DNA from 4 places in the Exiguobacterium sp. s34 genome. Region 4 is predicted to be linked to each of the others. Evidence: riboswitches for the same ligand, from Rfam matches in the RefSeq annotation. Region 4 holds a riboswitch; each other region holds the start of a gene.

Region 1 (5,495 bases), on a different contig from region 4:
AGAAGAAAATCCCGAGTCCGACCGGGATGAGACCGAACAAGACGATGACGAGAAGCACGTTGAACAAGGCGAATCCGCCCGGCATGAGGTGTAGCGCGTTCACCGGTCCGATGAGTCCAGATACACCGAATCCGGCGCTGATTGGAGTCCCTTCGATTCTTAACATACCGGCGAGGGCGCCGAGAATGGCCGCATTCGCCAAAATCGGAAGCATCATAATGGGACGTCGGACGAAGTTTGCCATTTGAATTTTCGGTGACCCAAGGAAGTGTGCAATCGATGTACCGGTCGCGTTCGCCTGCCAACCCGCGATGGCGAGACCGAATCCGGCGGCAACGACACCGAGGTTTGCCGCACCGGCCGCAACGCCGGATAGGCTAATCGCGGTCGCAATTCCGACGGTCGAAATCGGCGAGACGATGATGAGCGAGAACGCCATCGCAATCAAGATACCCATGAGAACGGGTTGAAGATCTGTCATCGTCATGATGAGGTATCCGATGTATGTCGTAATCTGTGAGATGTACGTCAACAAGAAGGAACCGATCCCACCAGCGACGACAATGACTGTCATCGGCATAACGATGACCGTATACGTCTTCAAGTGGGGGGCGAGCTTCATGACGAGAAGGGTGGCAATCGCAGCGGTCACACCGGCTGTGATCACGTCACCGATGCCTGCCATCACGAACGCACCCTCGTTAATTCGAACGGCACCACTGCCGACATACGTCGCGATGGCAATCGTTCCTGCCTCTAGAATCGATCGTCCGAACTGCATCGCAACGGCCAGGCCGATAATGGCTGGGAGAAGCCGCATCGCAATCGTCGTCGCATCCAATATGAATTGAAGAGACGGAAAATAAGGGAGTATGGCTTTCGTGAGTTCACCGAGCAGTGCGCTCGGGATGAGGGCGATCAGAATCGCCATGCTGAGACCGTTTAAGACGTTCATCGTGAATTGCTTTGTCGTACTTGTTGCCTGTTCCGTCATCATTCATTCACCTGTCCTTCTTTTTTGCTGTTATGTACAAAAGCGATAAAGTTAGAACCCATATTATTCCTATCCGACAGAAGAGTCAAGAGAATCATTGAAAAATTCTGAAATTTCACGAGAGCACGATTTTTGAACGAGAATCAATCGACCATTATAATGGCAAGAGAGGTGAGAATAATGATTACAGACGGATTCTTATATATATACGCGCCAATGTGTGGTACATGCGCTGTCGCGGAGAAAATGTTAACGGTCGTCGAGGCGGTTGACCCTGAAATTCAGATTGAAAAGCGAGACGCGAACTATATTCCAAAAGAGCTTGAGGCCTATCAAGTGATGAGTGTCCCGGCCCTATTAAAGCTTGAAAATGGCGAGGTTCGGGATCGTCTCTATGCTTTTCAAAACGTCCAGCATGTCCTCTCTTTCGTGAAGTGAGAGAGGAACATTAGAATAATCTGAAAATTTTAAATAATCAGTTGACACAGAAAGTTCACGAATGGTATATTCATTACAACATCTTACTTGAACACAAAATAGGACGCGATATTCCCGACATCAAGACGTTTTGATGAAGCCGCTGCTACACTTTATACGAATACACGTCAGTCTTCCCTTCGATTGTCCCCCAAAAAAATCAAGCGAAGAAAGACGTTCCGTATAATCGCACGGTCCAAGTCAAGATCGAGTGATGATTGGTGAATCTCCCCCATATAAGGGTGGAAATCTTGAACGGGCAAAAGATTTTCATCTATGGGCTGTCCTTCCGTGACTCAAGGTGCTACGTTCTGTGTCGTCCTCGGACGGCACCTTTTTTTAATTTTTTTGAAAAAAGGATTTGACAGCAGAAAAAGCTGTCGCTATGATAAAGCTAATCGAATACACAACACTCTTATCAAGAGAGGCTGAGGGACTGGCCCTATGACGCCCAGCAACCGCGGAGCAATCCGAAATGGTGCTAATTCCAGCAAGGTGAGAAACCTTGAGAGATGAGAGCAATCGTTGTCCGTACGATAAAGTGCGCACGTTTGCTCAAACGTGCGCGCTTTTTTTGTTGTCAGGAGGGAAAAGAATTGATTCAATTACGAAACGTCGCCAAATGGTTCGATACGAAGAATGGTCGTGTCCAGGCGGTCGATGATGTGTCACTAACGATTGATCGCGGTGAAATTTTTGGAATAATCGGATATTCGGGGGCGGGGAAGTCGACGCTCATCCGATTACTCAACCGTCTCGAGTCACCGTCTAGCGGTGAAATCGAGGTCGCCGGGAGTGAGCTCACGAAGCTCAGCCCGAAAGGATTACGAGGGGTTCGCAAAAACGTCTCGATGGTCTTCCAGCACTTTAACCTTCTGTGGTCGCGCACGGTCGCAGAAAACATTAGCTTCCCACTCGAATTGATTGGGGTTCCGGCAAGTGAGAGGAAACGTCGGGTCCAAGAACTCGTTGAGCTCGTTGGATTGGCTGGTCGTGAAGACAGCTACCCATCACAATTATCGGGCGGTCAAAAACAGCGAGTCGGGATTGCCCGCGCGCTCGCTACGAATCCAGAGGTGCTCCTCTGTGACGAAGCGACGAGTGCGCTCGACCCGAAGACGACGGATTCGATTCTCGAACTGCTCGTCAGCATCAATAAGAAACTCGGCTTGACGATCGTCCTCATCACGCATGAGATGCACGTCATCCAAAAGATTTGTCATCGTGTCGCCGTGATGGAAGCGGGGAAAGTCGTCGAGACGGGTCAAGTCTCTGACGTGTTCCAACATCCGGAACAACCGATCACGAAAGAATTCGTGAAGCAAATCGGAGCGGTCGACGATCTGTCGCTCACGTTCGAACACTTGAAAGCACGATACCCAAGTGGTCAAATCGTCAAATTGAAATTCTTGAATGAGACGGCGGAACAACCGATTTTGTCTGACGTCCTTAAAACACACGATATCGGATTCAACATCATCGGCGGGAATGTGACCCAGTCACAAGTCGGTGCGCTCGGCACGCTATTCATCCAATTGATTGGGGAAGCAAGAGAAATCGACCGCGCCATCGCGTCGATTCGTTCGCAATCTGTAGAAGTGGAGGTGGAAAGCGATGTTTCCTAACGTAGACTGGCAAATCATGATGGAACAGACTTGGGAGACGTTATACATGACGCTCGTCGCAGGTGTCGCGACGTTTGTGATCGGACTCGCTTTAGGTTTGATTCTCTATATTACAAACGAATCGCTATTATTGAAGAATCGTCCGATTTACGTCTTTGTCAGCGCGATCGTCAACGTGTTTCGTTCGATCCCGTTCATCATCTTGATCATCTTGCTCATCCCGTTCACGTTGTTCCTACTCGGTACGATGCTTGGTTCGACGGCGGCGCTTCCGGCGCTCATCATCGGAGCGGCACCGTTCTACGCTCGTATGGTCGAACTTGCGCTTCGTGAAGTCGACCATGGTGTCATCGAGGCGGCCGAATCGATGGGAGCAACGAAATGGCAAATCATTTATAAAGTCTTGATTCCGGAAGCTCTTCCCGCAATCGTATCAGGACTCACGGTGACCATCGTTGCCATCGTCGGTTATACGGCGATGGCAGGGGTCGTCGGGGGCGGCGGACTCGGGAACTTGGCCTTCTTGGAAGGGTTCCAGCGCTCACAAAACGACGTCACGTTCGTGGCGACGGTGCTCATCTTGATCATCGTGTTCGTCATCCAATTCATCGGTGACCGACTCGTCACAAAAATTGATAAACGTTCAGCTTAATCACACATATACCATTTGGAGGGATTCATTATGAAAACTTGGAAAACAGTACTCGGATTGACAGCATTATCAGCATTCACAGTTCTCGCGGCTTGCGGCGGGGAAGAGGCAGACACAGGGTCTGGCGATGAAAAGACATTGATCGTCGGTGCATCGAACGTACCACACGCTGAGATTTTAGAGCACGTACAAGAAGAATATGAAGCAAAAGGTTACAAACTCGAAATCAAGAAGTTCCAAGACTACGTGCTTCCGAACAAGACGCTCGCAAGCGGGGAACTCGATGCGAACTACTTCCAACACGAGCCATACCTCGAGTCGCAAATGGCTGAAAACAAAGACTACAAATTCGCATCTGCGGGTGGTGTCCACATTGAGCCAATCGGTGTCTACTCACAAAAATACAAATCGCTCGACGAACTTCCAGAAGGTGCGGAAATCATCATGAGTTCATCGGTTGCTGACCACGGACGTATCCTTACGATGCTCCAATCAGAAGGTCTCATCACACTTGCTGAAGGCAAGACAGTCGATGCGACAGTCTCTGACATCGTCGACAACCCGAAAGACTTGAAATTTAAGACGGACGTGGAAGCAGCACTTCTTCCGACAGCTTACAACAACGGAGAAGGCGATGCGGTCCTCATCAACACGAACTACGCGATCGATGCAGGTCTCAACCCACTTGAAGATGCCATCGCACTCGAAGGCGAAGACTCACCATACGTCAACTTGATCGTCACACGTGAAGGAGACGAAGAAGATGAGCGCGTCAAGGCACTTCTCGAAGTATTGACTTCTAAAGAAACACAACAGTGGATCTTGGACGAATACAAAGGTGCGGTCGTACCGGTACAACAATAAGTAATCTCGACTCAGGGGTCATCCCCTGAGTCTTTTTTTGTCTAGTGTTCTTTCATGAAGAGAAGTACACTATATATGAAAGAAAAGGGGGGATTTGGATGAAGCTCACACAGATTCATCCGCTGACGTGGGGCGTCCTGTTCGGGACGTTTTTTGCACGACTGGCAACGTTTTTTGTCATGCCATTTTTTGCGATCTATTTGGCCACACTCGGGTTTTCAGCGAGTGTGATTGGAACGATTTTTGCCGTGACGGCGCTTTCGGGTCTGTTCATGAGCTTCTTTGGGGGAACACTCTCTGACCGATATGGGCGAAAACAGCTCATGCTAATCGGGATCGTGCTCAATGCCGTTACGTTCGCTGGCCTCGCGCTTGCGACCGAACTGTTTTGGTTTTACATGCTATCCATGTTGATGGGGATGTCGCGATCTTTCTTAGAACCGGCTTCACGTGCTCTCATTAGTGACACGACGCAGGCAGATCAGCGGGTCATCGTCTATAACGTCCGTTACTTCATGATTAACATCGCCGCGGCCATCGGACCACTCTTGGCGGTTGTCTTATCACTCACCGGTGTGAAGACCGCGTTCTTCGTTGTGACGGCTGTCTACATCGTGTATGGAATCATCATCTCGATCTTGTTTTACAAATATCCGTTTGAAGAAGGGGACGGTGTCAAAGCACGCCCGCGCTTGACGGAGACGTTTCGCGTTTTACGGGACGATCGGACGTTTCGTGCGGTCATCATCGGGATGATCTTTGCGATTATCGGTTACAGTCAGTTCAATTCGACGCTTCCTCAATTTATCGCGCTAAGCGATGGGTTGGAAGACGGTTCAAGATTGTTCGCTTACTTATTGACGACAAACGCCATCACGGTGCT
Region 2 (5,495 bases), on a different contig from region 4:
TATGCTCGAGTCGATGCCTTCCATCCGTCCGATTGCCGTCGCGAGTGCCACGACCGTAGACGAGTGTGAGCTTGGCATACCGCCTGAAGCGAACATGATTTCAATTTCAAAATCCCGTGTTTTAATAAGTTCGGTTACGAGCTTGGCTGCTTGGGCGATAAACCAAGCGAGAATCGCGGCGAGTAAAGGTTCGTTAAACATGCATCTATTCACTTCCTGTCTGACATAGTATCTTCAATATACCCGAAAGCGGGGCAGGCTAGACGTTAAGATTTCGTCAAAAAAGGTGTCATGGACGGCTTGTCCATGACACCTTTTGGTCGATTTTTGTTACCCGACTACTCCTTCAGTTTCCTGAAGTTTCTCTGCAATGTTATCGATGATATAACGGTTGCGTGGGTGTTCTTGACACTCTTTCGAGCATGAACGCATTTGTTTCGGTTCACACTCTTCACAACAGAAATGCTGTACATTGCACTCCGGGTTGGCACAATTAACGTAACGAACCGTCTCTGTCCCACAGTGCATGCAGTGTGAAACAACAGTCGGGTTCACAGAGTTGACAGGGACGTTGATACGCTCATCAAAGACGTAAAGCTCACCATCCCAGTTTTCTCCTTTTGTCGCTTCGTCTTTTCCATACATCGCGACGCCACCTTTTAAGTGGAAGATGTTGTCGTGACCTTGGTCACGCATATATGCTGTAAATTTCTCGCAACGGACGCCACCGGTACAGTACGTGAGAAGTGTTTTCCCTTCGTAGAGGTCTTTGTTCTCTTCGAGCCATTCCGGCATGTAACGTGAAGCCTCTACATCGATTTTGATCGCGTTTTTAAAGTGACCAAGTTCGTACTCGTAGTTGTTACGAACGTCGAGGATGACGACATCATCACGATTCATCATCTCTTTCCATTCTGCTGGTTCGAGGTATGCACCGTGTTGTTTCGGCACATCAAACTCGCCATCAAAGCGCCACGTCACGAGCTCTTTCTTGTGACGGACAAAAATTTTCTTGAATGCATGCTCTTCGACTTCATCGATTTTGAACTCGATATCGCTGAAGAGTGGGTTTGCTTTCAAGTCGTTCATGTATTGCTCAGTTTGTTCCCAAGTACCAGAGCACGTCCCGTTAATTCCTTCGGAGGAAATCAAGATACGTCCTTTGATGCCGAGATCCTTACAATACTTCAAATGTTCTTGCGTGAGTGTTTCTGGGTCTTCGATGTTGACATACTTATAGTACAGCAAGACCCGCATTGGTTTTGTTTCCATGTTGTGTTGCTCCCCTGTGTTCAGTTTTTTGCAGGAAAACGAACGTTGGGTTGTGTCGTTCGACGAATAGACTTGCCTGCAACCACAAGTCCATTATTATATGATAAATATCACGGCGAATTTTCGCAAATGGTTTTTAATTTTTTTTGACGAATGCAGGGAGATGCGTCTTGTAAATCGAATTCGGGTAATAGAGTAGTAGTAACGAAAGTTGAAGGTGGAACGACTATGCTCACTTCTCTCCAACAGTACATCATCCAATTGATTGAATGGCTTCAAAGCTTGCCTGGCGGTCCTTGGGCCGGACTCGGCGCTCCATTTTTAGAGGCGATCTTTCCGTTTTTGCCACTCGTTTTAATCATTTCTGCCAATGCGGCGACATACGGTTTTTTATTAGGAGTCCTTTTATCGTGGATTGGGAACCTTCTCGGAACAATTGTCGTCTTCGCAGCCGTCCGGTATGTGTTCCGAAAACCGATGACGCGCTGGCTCGAAAAACATAAGGTGGCGGTTTATTGGTTAGAACGAATCAATCATATGAGTCCGATTTCACTCGGATTCTTGTATTCACTTCCGTTCATCCCGGTCAGTTTGATCACTTATTTGCTGGCGCTTATTCAGATGCCGCTCCGCACATTCATTTTAGCGGCAGGATTCGGGAAACTACTCGTCGTCGTCATTTTCTCTGTCATCGGGGATCAGTGGGAAGAGTTTATCCAAAGTCCATTTCGTTTATCGATGCTCGGTCTTCTTTTGGTCGCATTATGGGCCATCAGCCGGGGATTAGAAGAAATTCTCAAACGACGCGCTTTCAAGAAACGAAACGAGCAACTGAAACAAGAAATGGTCACGAAACGACAAACACCCCTTTGAACAAGGGGTGTTTTCGCTTAAGACTGTTTTTTAAAGCGCGGGAAGTTAAATGCGATGGCGATCCCTCCACAAATAAAGAGGAGGAACGGATAAAACATGAACGGCACGAGGTCCGGCGATGCGGTCTTCGTCAGCTCTGCCGCGATGAGGAGTTGTGCTCCATATGGCAGAATTCCTTGTACCCCACATGAGAAGATATCGAGTACACTCGCTGATTTTTTCCGTTCGATATCATATTCGTCCGCAATGTTTGCGGCAAGCGGTCCGGCTACGAGAATCGAAATTGTATTGTTTGCCGTCGCCACGTTCGTCGCGCTGACAAGACCAGCGATACTCCACTCGGCACCGGCACGTTTTTGGATTCGTGACGTCAACGCGTCACGCAAATACGTGAGTCCGCCGTTGTGCGAGATGAGTCCGACGAGTCCGCCCATGAGTAACGTCAGAAACGAGATTTCGGCCATGCCGACCATGCCGTCGGCGATAGCGGTCACGAATGCTGTCACCGATAAGCTTCCGTCGAGGAGACCGATGATACCAGTGAGCGTGATGCCGCCCAAAAGGACGAGAATAACGTTCAGTCCTGTTAACGCTAAGCCGATAACCGCGAGATAGGGAATCAGTTTATACCATTCGAATGCAGCGACATCGACCGTCGACTCACCGTTCGATAAGACCGCTAGTAAAATCGTCGTGATGATAGCGGCGGGTAAGACAATCCAGAAGTTTGTCCGGAACTTATCACGCATGTTCGTCCGTTGCGTCCTTACGGCGGCAATTGTTGTATCCGAAATGAACGAAAGGTTGTCCCCGAACATCGCGCCTCCGACAACTGCGGCGGCTGCGATGGCGACGTTCACGCCACTCTCTTCATGAATACCGAGAGCAATGGGTGCAAGTGCTGCGATCGTTCCGGTCGATGTTCCCATCGCCATTGAAATGAAAGCAGCGATGACGAATAGTCCGCTCAAGAGAAGCGATGGCGGTAAGAGCGTCAACGCGGCGTTAACCGTCGCGTCGATGGCGCCAATCGATTCGGCTACGGTCGAAAAGGCACCGGCGAGTAAGAAAATAAAAATCATAATGATGATTCCCGGATTTCCGGCACCTTGTGCGATGCGCTCCACGGTTTGTGTCGCACTTCCTTTTGTCATGAATGCTGCGACTAGCAATGCGATGATCGCTGCGACGAGAACTGGGAACTTATAAAAATCCCCATAGTAGACACCTGCCCCGATGAAAAAGAGCAAAAAGACGAATAATGGCAAAAGTGCCCACTTGTTGGCTGTTGGTTGTTCCAAAATAATCACCTCACTAAAAAATAAAAAGGACCTTTTTCTTGAGAAAAAGGTCCTTCGTGCGAAATACCCTTTTCATCTTTCGAGCAATACGCCCGCTGGATTTGGCACAGGTTCCCCGCTGCCGAGACTTCACAGGGCCAGTCCCTCCGTCTCTCTCGATAAAAAGTGAATCTATCTAATTATTAAACACGTTCCCTAACGTACCTGTTTCGAATCCGGTTGTCAACCTAAAAACTCCCCAATTCGATGTGAGAAAGGGGAGTTTACGTCGTTAAATTGTTGAAGTGGGCTACTCGGTTCCGCCCTGCGTATTTCCCACCGACATAGAGCGCACGGTCAGCGTTTCGAATCGTGTCATCTAGACGCTTGTTCCCGAATGCTTCAATCGTATCGACCCCGATAGACGCGGTCACAGAAATCTCATGATGGTCAACAAGGAACGGTTTCGCTTCGATTTGGTGGCGAATCCGCTCTGTGATTTCGATGGCTTGGGTCATGTCACAATGGTTGAGTAGTAAAATGAATTCTTCGCCGCCATAACGCGCGGCAAAGTCATCCGTTCGAAGTACTTGCCGAATGCGTCGACCGAATTCTTGTAACACTCGGTCACCGACCTGATGACCGTACGTATCGTTAATTTTTTTGAAGAAATCAATATCGAGCATGGCGACAGATATCGGATACATCGACATATCCGATATTTGTTGAATGCCGTATTCATAAAACGCACGCGCATTGGCAAGAAGCGTCAAACTGTCTGTCCGGCTCTCGGTATAGAGACGATCCCGCTCGTGACAACGGCTAATCGTTCGATTGAACGATTTCAACAACTTGATGATTTCATGCTGAATGATTTTCGGATATGCGTATACGGGTTCTCCCGTCATGACGATCCATGTACGAATCTCTTCGATTTCCTCCGAACGGACAGAAACAAAGCTATGATAATCGTCATGGAAGGCGTCGGAAAGTGCGGTATCCCATTCAAACCGCATCTCATAGTCGAGAATTTGCTCGATTGGTTGACTCATCTCAAGCAGTGCAAAGACGACCGGTCGATCGATGGGCTGTCGCGTCTTCAAATCGAAGTAGAGCGTGCGGTCGAACAATTTGAACTCGATATAACCTTCGTCGTAATGGTTCAACTGTTCACACTGACTTAAAAAGACTTCGATTGCTTGCGCCTCACTCTGTGACAAAGAGACGGCTTCTTTAGCTTCATCATATTGCTCGATCAAAGATTTGAAGGCGTCTTGCCGTTCTTTTTGAATGAGAAGTCGTTTAATGAAGAACGTCAAGGCAGCGGCGATACTACTGACGACCAGTAAACTCGTCTCCCGGAAGAATGATGCCGCTAAAATGAAGGTCAAACTGACGACGTATGTGTAGAAAGCGATTTTCATAAAATCGCTCAATGCGATGTCGACGCGGAACCACCATTTCACCTGATATTTTTGGAATACCGTGTTTAAGAAGATGGCAAGGAACAGTCCGGCAAGCGGCACGAACGAATCTTGCGAATAAAAGTCGAGACCGGTCTCGCCACCAAGGGCGAGATAAACCGCTGCCGGGATGACGATTTCTAAGTACGCCGTAATGGCATTCCAAGGATACGTGAAGCGGAAGCGACGGATGGCGACTTTCGGTTTCAAATTGGCGAATTGAAAGACGAACAACCCGATTTGGTTGACGATGAGTGCTGTTTCAAATCCAAAGAATAAAAATAAGATTAAGACGATACTTTCAGAAAAAGTGAAGTACACACCTTTGACTTCGATCGAGTCGAGTTGAAAAATGATGACCAATAATGAAATTAAAATAAACGACAATGGATCAATCGTCGGGGCGTGTAGGACATCCAATGCAAATAACGAGATGGTGAAGATGAATAAGGCACTCCATATACTCCAACCGAGCACGGACATCTTACGAAAGTGGTTCATGCGTTCCCTCCTAGCATGGGACATTTCGAGATCTAATAGTAAAGATTCGTCACGTTTTCGTGTGAGTCCTGCTTCTCTTCCATGATGCTTGAATTCTAGCATTGAG
Region 3 (5,495 bases), on a different contig from region 4:
AGGCTGAACGACAGCTGATCAAGTACGATCACCTCACCGTACTGTTTCGTGATTCGTTCCAAGCGAATCATCAGTCCGTCTCCTTCATCCAGTCCGACCATGCCGCATTCGACTCACCCCAACCTGGAACATACTGTCCGAGGTCATTCATCGTGACAGGCTCATCCGGTAAGACGTCACGATCCACTAAATACGGATCAACTGAGTGAATCGAAGGTGTTTCTTCCCCGACCACTTTTTGATAAGCGTAACGGACTTGTATGCGACCAATTTCAGCAGGATCTGTAGCGGCCGTCACGCCCCACGGACTCCCATCTTCTTGCATGAGCTGTAAGTCTTCGTCACTCAAGTCAATCCCGTAAACGGCAATCTCGTCACGTCCTGCCTGCTTGATGGCACGGCTCGCTCCTTTGGCGAACTCATCCCACATCGCAAACACCGCATCAATTTCCCCTTCCGGATACTTCTTCAAAATCGCCTCCATCTGACTTTGTGTATCGAGCGCCGTATTGTTCGTCGCCGAACCAAATTTCGCAACTTCTTGTATGCCCGGGTAACGTTTCAAGAACGCGTCATAAATCGTATGACGACGTTCCATCGGGGTGAACCCACCGACCCAAATCGTGACGATGTTCCCTTCGCCGTCCAAATCTTCAGCAAGTGCTTTAAGGGAGCGCCAAGCGAGGGAATAATCATCTTGGTCGATGACCGTCACCCCTTCATTCGTTAAATCATTATCGAATGCGACGACTTTGATGCCTTTATCGAGCGCCCGTTGAACGGGTTCTTTCAAAGCATCGGCACGTCCGTGGTCAATCAAGATCACATCGACCCCTTGCGTCGTCGCCGTATCGACGTAACTTGCCATCTTCGACAAATCATTATCAGCGTTATACACTTTCACGTTGCCACCGAACGCTTCGACTTGCTCGGTCACCCCTTCGATATACTGCGAAGAGAACGTCCCAATCGACATCTGCATGACGAGGGCGACTTCTAGGTCTTTTGGAAGCGTCCCATTGGATACGCTGACCGGTTTCGTTTTCGTTTCCGTTTGACTCGCTGTCGTCTTCGGTTGCGCCTGTTCATTCGTGCATCCGGCGAGCGCCAGGATGACGGTCAACAGGAAGAAGATGATTTTTTTAGACATATGCGTTTCCTCCTACGTGTTCAACAATGACCGACTCGGTCGGTTCGAGCACACCTGTCTCCGTAATGAGACCAGTGATGAGTTCTGGTGGGGTCACATCAAACGCCGGGTTGAAGACTGTGATGCCGACGAGTGCCGTCGGATGTCCCCCGATATGGGTCACTTCATGCGCGTCCCGTTCCTCGATTTGAATCGTGTCGTCTGCTTCCAAATCAAACGTCGAATGCGGGGCGGCGACATAGAACGGGATGTTGTAGTGTTTCGCCAAAATTGCGAGCTGGAGCGTCCCGATTTTATTGGCTGTATGACCGGTACGTGTGATGCGGTCCGCCCCGACGATGATGGCATCGACTTGTTTCGTCTGAATCGTCCACGCCGCCATATTGTCGGTGATCAACGTGACATCGATGTCTGCCCGGTCGAGTTCCCATACGGTCAACCGTGCCCCTTGAAGCAGTGGACGGGTTTCCGATGCGAACACCCGAAACGGGATGCCACGCTCTTTTCCGACATAGAATGGGGCAAGCGCAGTACCATAACGTGACGTCGCAATGGCACCGGCGTTACAAATCGTCAATACATTGCCACCGGCGGGTAACACGGTGAGCGCATGCTCACCAATCGTGCGATACGTCGCCACGTCTTGTTCATAAATTTCAATCGCACGCTCTTTAATTGCTTTTGCGATCTGTTCAAAGTCCTCCCCTACGTTCAATCGTAGGAGTGATTCGATGACGTGCTGTAAGTTGACCGCCGTCGGTCTGGTCGCAATCAATCGTTGCCCGACTTGGTCCAATTGGCGGTGAAAATATGGATTATCTTGCAGACGTGATGCTTCTTTTGCGAGGACGAACGCCCCGAAATAGGCGATGGCCGGTGCTCCTCGAACTTGAAGCGACTTGATCGCATGTTCGGCCTGTTCGAGCGTCAACACTTCAATATAGCGCTCTTCTTGCGGCAACTGTGTCTGATCTAAAATCGTCAAGATTTCAGTGTCGGCATCGAAATGAATACTTTGCACACTCATACTCGCACCTCCGACAGGACTGGAATCAACTGGTCAATCGATTGAATCTGATGGCGCTGTTTGATGAGGCGCGTGCCGAGTTCTAAGGAGTGGCGTTTCCGTTCGATGCGAAGGTCGTCTGGTAGTGTTTCTAAGTCAGCGACCCCAGCAAGACCAATCGTTCGACGAATCAGTTCACAGCCTGCGTAACCAATCGCATCACTCAAAATCGACGGCAACAGTTCGTCCACGAATCCTACTGTGTTGAACGGTTCGACCGCCTGTGTGAAGCGTGTGCGGAACGTTTTTTCAAACGTCTCCCAGACGGTGAGCACTTCTGTGAAGCGTTCGAACCGTTTCAACGGATGCGCATACGTCGAGAACACTAAATGAGCAATGATTTGACCGATATCAAAGCCGAACGGACCATAAAACGCAAACTCAGGATCGATGATTTTCGTTTCTTGACGCGTCGCAAAAATACTTCCTGTATGTAAATCTCCATGTAATAACGCTTCATGTTTCGTCACGAACCCGACCTTCAATTTGGCCACTTCAATCTTCAGGGCGAGATCTGACCATAATTTTTCAACATCTGTACGAATGGCAGATTCAATCTGATTCGATTCTGCATCGCGATACGGGTCGGTAAAGATGAGTTTCTCCGTGATATCGCACAGTTCTGGATTATAATACTCCTTTTCGATTTGTTTCTTGACGAGTGGACCGTTCGCATAGTCAGACGTCGCAAACAACGTTTCACCGAGGAATGTACCGACGTGACGCGCTAAATTCGGATAGCTCTCGCCTTTTAGAAAGCCGGTGCGGACAATCTCAAAAGCTGATAAATCTTCCAAAATCGTATAAGCGAGTTCACGGTCGCTCCCGAGGACACCCGGTACGAACTGTGGAACGACTTTGGAAAACTCACGAAGGGCCAGCTGTTCAATCCAAGACCGATCAAGCGTGAGCGGCCAGCTCTCTCCAACGACTTTTGCGTATGGTAACGCCTGTTTCACAATCAATGACGTATCGCCTTGGCGAACGCGAAAGACGAGATTTAAATTTCCATCTCCGATTTCCTCACATTCTGCGATCCCCTCTTCTAGTAACCCCAACTGTCGAACATGGTCGACGACACTCTGTTCTGTAAACGCCTTATAAGCCATGATGCTTTCCCCTTTCCTGTGCATATACATGAAAAAAGCCCCTTTCTCCGCGAGAAAGAGGCACACCCAAATTGGTTGTTCCTCTCATCTTTCAGACATATGTCTGGTGGATGTAGCACCGTGCCAAATGGTCGGTTGCTGCGGCGTCTTAGGGCCAATTCCCTCTGCCAACTCGCGATAAGAGTAAATGATTTAATTGTGTTTGACGTGTTGAGACGAATATTACGGACTCGAGACGCTAGTTGTCAATCCTCTATTTTCGGTCGACTCCCTATTTTTGACACGCATATATAGAAACATTATTTTCAAACTTTTTTTCTCAAAAAAAGGAATTGACGAGTGAGCGATTCTATGTAAAAATTCAATTAAATTTCACAACTTCACAACTATTCTTATCAAGAGCAGACGGAGGGACAAGCCCGATGATGTCGCAGCAACCGACCAGAAATGGCACGGTGCTAATTCTTGCAGCTATCGCTGAGAGATAAGAGTTCATTGTTTTCGAATGACCTCTTGCCTTGGCATGAGGTCATTTTTTGTTTGACCTGAAAGGAGGAACTTATGGGAATTATCGCTACTTATGAAATCAAACATACCGATCACGTCGAACGCGTGGCTGAAAAAATCGCACATGAGCTGACCGTCGGCACGTGGACCGAGTTGAACCACATCGAGCAACATCAACTGCAGGCGTTCCGTGGTGAGGTCATCGAGACGTCCCAACAAGAAACGACGAGTCGCTTCTCTATTCGTTACCCGCTACATAATGTGACGCCAGACTTCTCGTCCATTCTGACGACGACGTTTGGAAAACTATCACTCGACCCAAGCGTCCAACTGATTGACCTATCACTCCCGGAAGAGCTCGCATCAGACTTCCCTGGTGCCACATTCGGTGTCGAAGGTGTTCGCGACATCCTTCGTGTACACGACCGACCGCTCGCCATGAGTATCTTCAAAGGTGTTATCGGACGGGACCTCGACTTTTTGGCGACACAGCTCCGTGACCAATTCAACGGCGGAATCGACCTCGTCAAGGACGATGAGATTTTATATGACAATCCACTTACCCCGTCGCTCGAACGGGCACGGGTCGGGGCATCGATCATTCAAGAACATCAAGAATTGACGGGTCGCTCCGTTCTATACGCCGTGACATTGAGTGGACCCGTCTTCACGTTACGCGAACAGGCGAAGCAATTGATTGAGGCTGGCGCGACCGCGCTCTTGTTTAACGTGTATACGTATGGGCTCGATGCCTTGCGAGAACTCGCCAAAGACTCTGAGATTCACGTTCCGATTTTGGCACATCCCGCTTTTGCGGGGGCGTTGACTGGATCAGTCCGCCATTCCCTCCTTTTCGGGAAACTGATTCGACTCGCCGGGGCGGACTTGACGCTCTTCCCGTCGCCGTATGGTTCGCTGTCGACACCGAAAGACGAAGCGCAACAGATTCAGACGTATGCGACAGAACCCCATTGGACGAAACCGATTCTGACGGTCCCATCTGCCGGGATTCATCCTGGACTCGTCCCGGACTTGGTTCGAGACTTCGGAACGGATGTCGTCATCAATGCCGGCGGCGGGATTCATGGGCATCCAGACGGTGCGGTCGCTGGAGCGAAGGCGTTCCGACAGGCGATTGACCAGACGCTTGGCAAGACGAACGATACCGATGCACTATCGACCGCGTTGGATGCGTGGGGTGCACGATGAGCACGCATGTCATCTGTGACTTCGACGGGACGATCACCGAAGAAGATAACATCATCGCGTTGATGCGACAGTTCGCACCTCCTGATTGGGTCGAGCTCAAAGATGCCGTCTTGAACCAGACGCTCTCCATCCGAGAAGGTGTCGGTCAGATGTTCGGCTTACTTCCGAGTGACCAGGAAGTACGATACCGTGAGTTTCTTCTTTCGACCATCACGCTTCGGCCAGGGTTCATCGAGTTTTTACAAGAGACGCAGTCACTTGGCTTCCGATTTGATGTCGTCAGTGGCGGTATGGACTTTTTCGTCCATCCGATTCTAGAAGGTCATGTCGTACCTGAACACATTTACTGCAATCACGTTGACTTTTCAGGAGAGACGGCACGCGTCACATGGCCTCATTCATGCGATGCCTATTGCTCGAACGATTGTGGATGTTGCAAGCCGACGATTGCCCG
Region 4 (5,495 bases):
AATCCTTGAATCTTGATTTCTTCACGAATCAATGTGACCAATTCATCGATTTGATCAAAACGAATACCAAGTTGCGCAAGTGAAGTTGGTGCACCGATGGATTGAAGCCAGTTCTCGAGAATTACGGTGTCCTCAGATGCTACCAGTCGCTCTTGAACCACCAATCCGAACCCCACCTTATCCCCGTGTAGCCAATGATGAGTCGAGTCAAAGCGACTGAGCGCATTATGAACGGCGTGCGCGACAGCAACACGTGTGCCGGCATCTCCAAACCCACCGACCGCACCACCGATTGCGAGGACGTGATCGACGATATATCGGATGTCCGTGCCGTAGCGACGGAAATCCTGTTCGCGGATCGACAGGTCCATCAACTTGCCACACTGTGCCGCGAGCGATAGCCCTGACTGAATGCCTGCATCCCTTGATGTCGTTCCGCTAATATATCGGGCCTCGTACCACTTTGCGACCGTATCGATCACGCCAGCCTTGAAATAGTCGTAAGGTGAATCACGTAACAGTCGTTCATCCGCGATGACGCGCTCGATGACGACCGAAAATGTGTCGTAACGGATATATGACCCTTCCTCAGTGTAGATGACGCTAAGCGGTGTGAAGGCGGCACAGTTTGACACGAGTGTTGGGACGACAATGAGCGGTACGCTCTGAGAAGCCGCGATTCGTTTTGCTGTATCAATCAATTTGCCGCCACCAACGGCAATCCATACGTCAGGTCGATAACCGTTCAACCGTTCAACTTCCTCGTCTGAACATTCTCCGGTAAATCGTACGCTCGGGAGATCCGCGAGGCGAGGCGACACGCGCACCGCCTTGCTATACCCGCTCTCCCCTCTCAAGACAAGCGCCTCCCGATTCCCGATACGCGCGGGAAGATTCTCAAGTGCGTCTTTCGAATGATCGTACTCAAGTACCGCCTGACGAATCATAGATGAACCTCCTCATAAGCCGCGAACAATTTCTCGATCCGTTCTACCGCTTCATCAATCTTCTGTTCAGACGATACGAGACCGAAGCGGATGTGGCGCTCCCCCTCTGTTCCGAAGAAATAGCCTGGTGTGACGGCGACGCCCGCCTCGTGGAGTAACTTTGTCGAGAAAGATTTTGCATCTCCCTCAGGCACTTTCGCCCATACAAAGAAGGAACCCTTCGGCGCCTCAATGTCCCACCCGGCACGGCGTAATCCGTCAATCAGTCGGTTTCGTCTTGTTTCATAAAGCGACGCGAGGTCGTCACGGAGTTCGCGAGGTGACTCGAGCGCCACGATGGCCGCCTCTTGAATGGCCGAGAAGACAGATACATGGACGTGGTCTTGATAGGTGTTGATTGCCTCGATAATGTCAGCATTCCCGACCGCGAACGCGACACGCCATCCTGACATATTGAATGCTTTCGACATTGTATAGACTTCGATTCCAATTTCTTTCGCCCCTTCGGCTTGAAGGAAACTCGGAGGAACGTGACTATCGAACCCGATGCTTCCATATGCAAAGTCATGGACGACCATCACATCATGTTGTTTGGCGAATGCGACGGTGTCCTCAAAAAATGCCGGTGTTGCGACAGCACCCGTCGGATTGCTCGGATAGTTCAAATACATGAGTCGAGCGTGAAGCGGATCGAGTGTCGAATAGTCCGGAAGGAAGCCGTTTTCTTCTTTTAACGTCAAATCGATGATCTCGGCACCGGCAAGACGTGCCCCCGAGATATAGTCCGGATACCCTGGGTTCGGCAGTAGGATGCCGTCACCCGGTTCGAGAAGGCATTGTGGGAGTGTGATCAGACCTGATTTACTGCCGATCAAGATAGCGACTTCCCGTTCCGGGTCGAGTTCGACACCATATTCCCGAGAATAAAATGATGCGACCGCTTCTTTTAAGCGCGCTTGTCCGCGAAACGGACCGTATTGGTGTGTCGACGGGTCCGTGATGGCACGTTCGAGCGCCTCACAGATTGGAGCGGGAGTCGGTAAGTCGGGCGTCCCTTGTCCGAGCCGGATAACGGTCTTTCCACTAGCTTCTACCGCCGCGACCTCTTCTGCTAATCCGACGAAGTGTTGGGTTGGTAAAGATTTTAATAATTGTGAACGTCTGTCTGCCATGATTCTTCCTCCTGATACGAAAAAACACCCCTTTCTGAGGAAAGGGGTGCTCAATACAGACGTATGTAGTCAACCACCTTCCCATCTCTCAAGGTCACCTTGCTGGAATTAGCACAGTATTTTGCAATCTGTTGCTGAAGCTTCATCGGGCCAGTCCCTCCGCTTCTCTTGATAGAAAGTGTTATTCGCTATGTAATTTTAGTATGTCCCTAAGTTAACCAGACATTTCCAACGGTGTCAAACATTTTTTTCAAGGTGAACATCTATTGAATCCTTTTCAAAAAACATTCATAGTAAAAGGGTAGAAAAATTATATTTGTATGAGGGGATAGAGCATTGGAGCTTAATCGTCAACTTATTTGGAAACTCAGTGTGATCGGTCTGATTTTACTCGTCTTATGGCGTGTCATCAGTGAACCGGATACCATCTCACGTGTTTTGCAGTACACGTTTCAGTTACTGACCCCAATTATCATGGGGATTGCCATCGCTTTACTACTCAACACCGTACTCTCTTATATAGAGGAACGGTTCCATTTGAAACGGTATCAAGGTCTGCTCATCGTCTATATCACGTTTATCGGGATTTTAGCGATCTCGGTCGTCACCTTGTTCCCACGGATTTACTCGAGTCTTTCATCACTTATCGAAGAGTTACCGGTCTATATCCGTCAAATCGATGCGTTTCTTGGTGATGTAAACAATTACTTGAAAGACTATAACGCTACCATCGCCCAGGCGATTGATTTTGCGCGCTTCGAGGACCGCTACTCGGGATGGGTCGAAACAGCCGTCCTCTCGTCTGTCGGTTATGTCTCAAGTTTTACGATGACATTGATTAACTTCTTGATTGGGATTGTCATCTCAATTTATCTTTTGAAAGACAAAGAAGTCTTCGCTCGTATGTTCAAGCGCCTTCTCTACGCGCTGTTACCAGTTGGTACTGCAAAGACGACGATCGATATCTTTCAAGAGATGGATTATATTTTTAAACGATACATCATCGGAAAGTCACTCGATTGTCTGATCATCGGTGTCCTGGCTGTCATCGGACTTTTGATCATCGGGGCGCCATATGCGCTACTCCTTGGTGTTATCGTCGGCGTCCTCAACTTCATCCCGTATGTCGGTCCACTACTTGGGATGATCCCGGCGTTCATCATCACATACTTCTATGACCCGTTCACCGCCGTATTGGTGCTCTTGTTCATCTTCTTGTTGCAACAATTCGATGGATTGTGGCTCGGTCCGAAAATTCTTGGTGACAGTGTCGGGATCACGCCATTTTGGGTCATCACGTCCATCATTATCGGGGGCAGCCTGTTCGGTCTCGTCGGCATGTTCGTGAGTGTCCCTATCACTGCGATGATTCAAGTCGTCTTGTCTAGACTCATTGACTATCGTTTGAATCGTAAAAATTTGAATGAGTTACTTTAAATCTCTTCATGAATCTGTTGACATATTCATGAAATGTGTCATACAGTTGAAGAGAAGAACACAATTAACAGAAAGGAGAGGTTCCCATGTCAGTAGTATCTTCGAAACCATTCACTCAAGTTCATACTGATTGGCAGGCACCTCTTCGATTGAAACAGATCTAAGACGCCTGCCTATCGAGGCATGCATAAACAACGTGGGACGTCGTATGCCTTTATGCATATGACGTCCCTTTTGTGTCTAAAATTAAATAAAGCAGGTGACCTGTATGTTTCAATCACTCAAACGGCTTGACCGCAATATTTGGATTCGTTTCTTAGGGGAGACGATTACGGGAATCATGATGTTCATGATCGCCCCATTCTTAGTCCTTTATTATAGCGACCAGTTAGATAGCTACCTTCAAGTCGGAATCATTATGGCGACTGGACCAATCATGGCGCTCCTCGGCTCGATGATTGGCGGCCGACTCGCCGATCTCTATGGGCGAAAACCGATCATGATGATTGCCATCATCGGTGACGCGCTTGCCCTCATCGGTTTTGCGTTCGCGGATTCGTTTTGGCCATTATTGTTACTAAATGCGATGCTCGGTTTGACTAACTCACTATTCCATCCCGCTGCTAGTGCGATGGTTGCTGACGTCACAGAACCCGAGCATATGAACGAAGCATTCGGCCTATTACGGATGGGGCATAACATCGGTGCTGCGTTTGGACCTCTCCTCGGGAGTGCGGTACTGTTCATCGACCGCGAGCTGATTTTCTTTGCAGCGGCGTTCATCTTCGGTCTTTATGCCCTCGCACTCGGCTACTTCATTCGCGAATCATTGCCGGAGTTCACAGAAGATGAGACCCCGAGCAACCGGGAAGTGTTGCGCGTATTTTATAATGACCGCGTGTTTCTGATCTTCATCTTTGCGGGTATATTCATATCAATGGGATTCTCGGTCGTCGAGAGCATGTTACCGCTCTTTTTGAAAGAGTCGCTCCCGACATACACCGCACAACAGAACCCATTCCCATACCTGTTGGCACTTAATGGAATCATGGTCGTCCTCTTCCAGTTTCCAATCGCTTCGAAGCTCGGGAATAAACCGTTTGGGAAAGTCATGCTTGCCGGAGCGACCGTCTTCGGAATCGGGATGATTTTACTCGCCGTCGTCCCTAGAGCTTTGTACGCAATTGATGTTCCTTACCTTCCACTCGTTGGAATCTTACTCGCCGTCTATGCATTTTACACGCTTGGCGAGATGTTTATGTCGCCTGTTCAACAGACGTTCATCGCCTTGATTGCGCCAGAGAATATGCGCGGTGCCTATAATGGGGCTGCAAGTGTTCAATGGCTAATTGGCGGTGTGACGGCACCAATCATCGCAAGTGTCTTTTTCGACAATCGTGCCGGACATATTGCATTGATTCTGATCGGCGGCGCAAGTTGCCTATCTGGCATCATTTACTGGCAACTCGGACGTTATGTCCAGGCAACGGAAGCAAAACAAAAGACAGCGTAATCACTCATCGACCACACTCTCTGCTCATGGAAGTGTGGTCTTTTCATTCTTTGCATCTTTATTAAAATTTGAAATTATCATTCAATTCACTTTACAATCATAATAATCCTTTTTATGATAAAACGGTTAAGGAGGGATCTTTCATGGAAAGGATCGATAAACAGACAATCGTGGACAGTGTTCCACAAAAAGGCTTCTTCGGACAACCGAAAGGGTTGTTCACCTTATTCTTCACTGAATTTTGGGAACGTTTCTCGTACTATGGCATGCGGGCCATCCTCGTATTCTATATGTACTATGAGGTTTCTGAAGGTGGACTCGGGCTCGACCGTAACGTCGCGCTCTCGATTATGTCCGTCTACGGTGCACTCGTTTATATGTCAGGGGTCATTGGGGGATGGCTTGCGGACAGAGTATTCGGGACGT

The links. Region 4 has a riboswitch for S-adenosylmethionine ahead of KNO87_RS08265 (aminotransferase class I/II-fold pyridoxal phosphate-dependent enzyme). Riboswitches for the same ligand answer to the same signal wherever they lie in the genome.
Region 1: another riboswitch for S-adenosylmethionine. It lies ahead of KNO87_RS12265 (methionine ABC transporter ATP-binding protein); the one in region 4 lies ahead of KNO87_RS08265 (aminotransferase class I/II-fold pyridoxal phosphate-dependent enzyme).
Region 2: another riboswitch for S-adenosylmethionine. It lies ahead of KNO87_RS10845 (Na+/H+ antiporter NhaC family protein); the one in region 4 lies ahead of KNO87_RS08265 (aminotransferase class I/II-fold pyridoxal phosphate-dependent enzyme).
Region 3: another riboswitch for S-adenosylmethionine. It lies ahead of KNO87_RS02745 (2,3-diketo-5-methylthiopentyl-1-phosphate enolase); the one in region 4 lies ahead of KNO87_RS08265 (aminotransferase class I/II-fold pyridoxal phosphate-dependent enzyme).

The regions. Positions count from the first base shown of each region.
Region 1 is NZ_JACSKE010000005.1:229,021-234,515, reverse strand. It holds gene KNO87_RS12275 (PTS sugar transporter subunit IIC) at 1-997, opposite strand, end outside; gene KNO87_RS12270 (thioredoxin family protein) at 1,175-1,432, shown strand; SAM riboswitch class I at 1,884-1,990, shown strand; gene KNO87_RS12265 (methionine ABC transporter ATP-binding protein) at 2,068-3,096, shown strand; gene KNO87_RS12260 (methionine ABC transporter permease) at 3,086-3,748, shown strand; gene KNO87_RS12255 (MetQ/NlpA family ABC transporter substrate-binding protein) at 3,779-4,612, shown strand; gene KNO87_RS12250 (MDR family MFS transporter) at 4,711-5,495, shown strand, end outside.
Region 2 is NZ_JACSKE010000004.1:279,822-285,316, forward strand. It holds gene KNO87_RS10830 (divergent PAP2 family protein) at 1-213, opposite strand, end outside; gene trhO (oxygen-dependent tRNA uridine(34) hydroxylase TrhO) at 331-1,272, opposite strand; gene KNO87_RS10840 (TVP38/TMEM64 family protein) at 1,501-2,145, shown strand; gene KNO87_RS10845 (Na+/H+ antiporter NhaC family protein) at 2,163-3,446, opposite strand; SAM riboswitch class I at 3,516-3,611, opposite strand; gene KNO87_RS10850 (GGDEF domain-containing protein) at 3,710-5,389, opposite strand.
Region 3 is NZ_JACSKE010000001.1:553,280-558,774, forward strand. It holds gene KNO87_RS02725 (sugar ABC transporter ATP-binding protein) at 1-71, opposite strand, end outside; gene KNO87_RS02730 (sugar ABC transporter substrate-binding protein) at 71-1,150, opposite strand; gene mtnA (S-methyl-5-thioribose-1-phosphate isomerase) at 1,143-2,177, opposite strand; gene mtnK (S-methyl-5-thioribose kinase) at 2,174-3,325, opposite strand; SAM riboswitch class I at 3,407-3,509, opposite strand; SAM riboswitch class I at 3,715-3,816, shown strand; gene KNO87_RS02745 (2,3-diketo-5-methylthiopentyl-1-phosphate enolase) at 3,887-5,041, shown strand; gene KNO87_RS02750 (2-hydroxy-3-keto-5-methylthiopentenyl-1-phosphate phosphatase) at 5,038-5,495, shown strand, end outside.
Region 4 is NZ_JACSKE010000003.1:253,687-259,181, reverse strand. It holds gene KNO87_RS08270 (iron-containing alcohol dehydrogenase) at 1-947, opposite strand, end outside; gene KNO87_RS08265 (aminotransferase class I/II-fold pyridoxal phosphate-dependent enzyme) at 944-2,119, opposite strand; SAM riboswitch class I at 2,198-2,297, opposite strand; gene KNO87_RS08260 (AI-2E family transporter) at 2,456-3,556, shown strand; gene KNO87_RS08255 (MDR family MFS transporter) at 3,825-5,069, shown strand; gene KNO87_RS08250 (peptide MFS transporter) at 5,213-5,495, shown strand, end outside.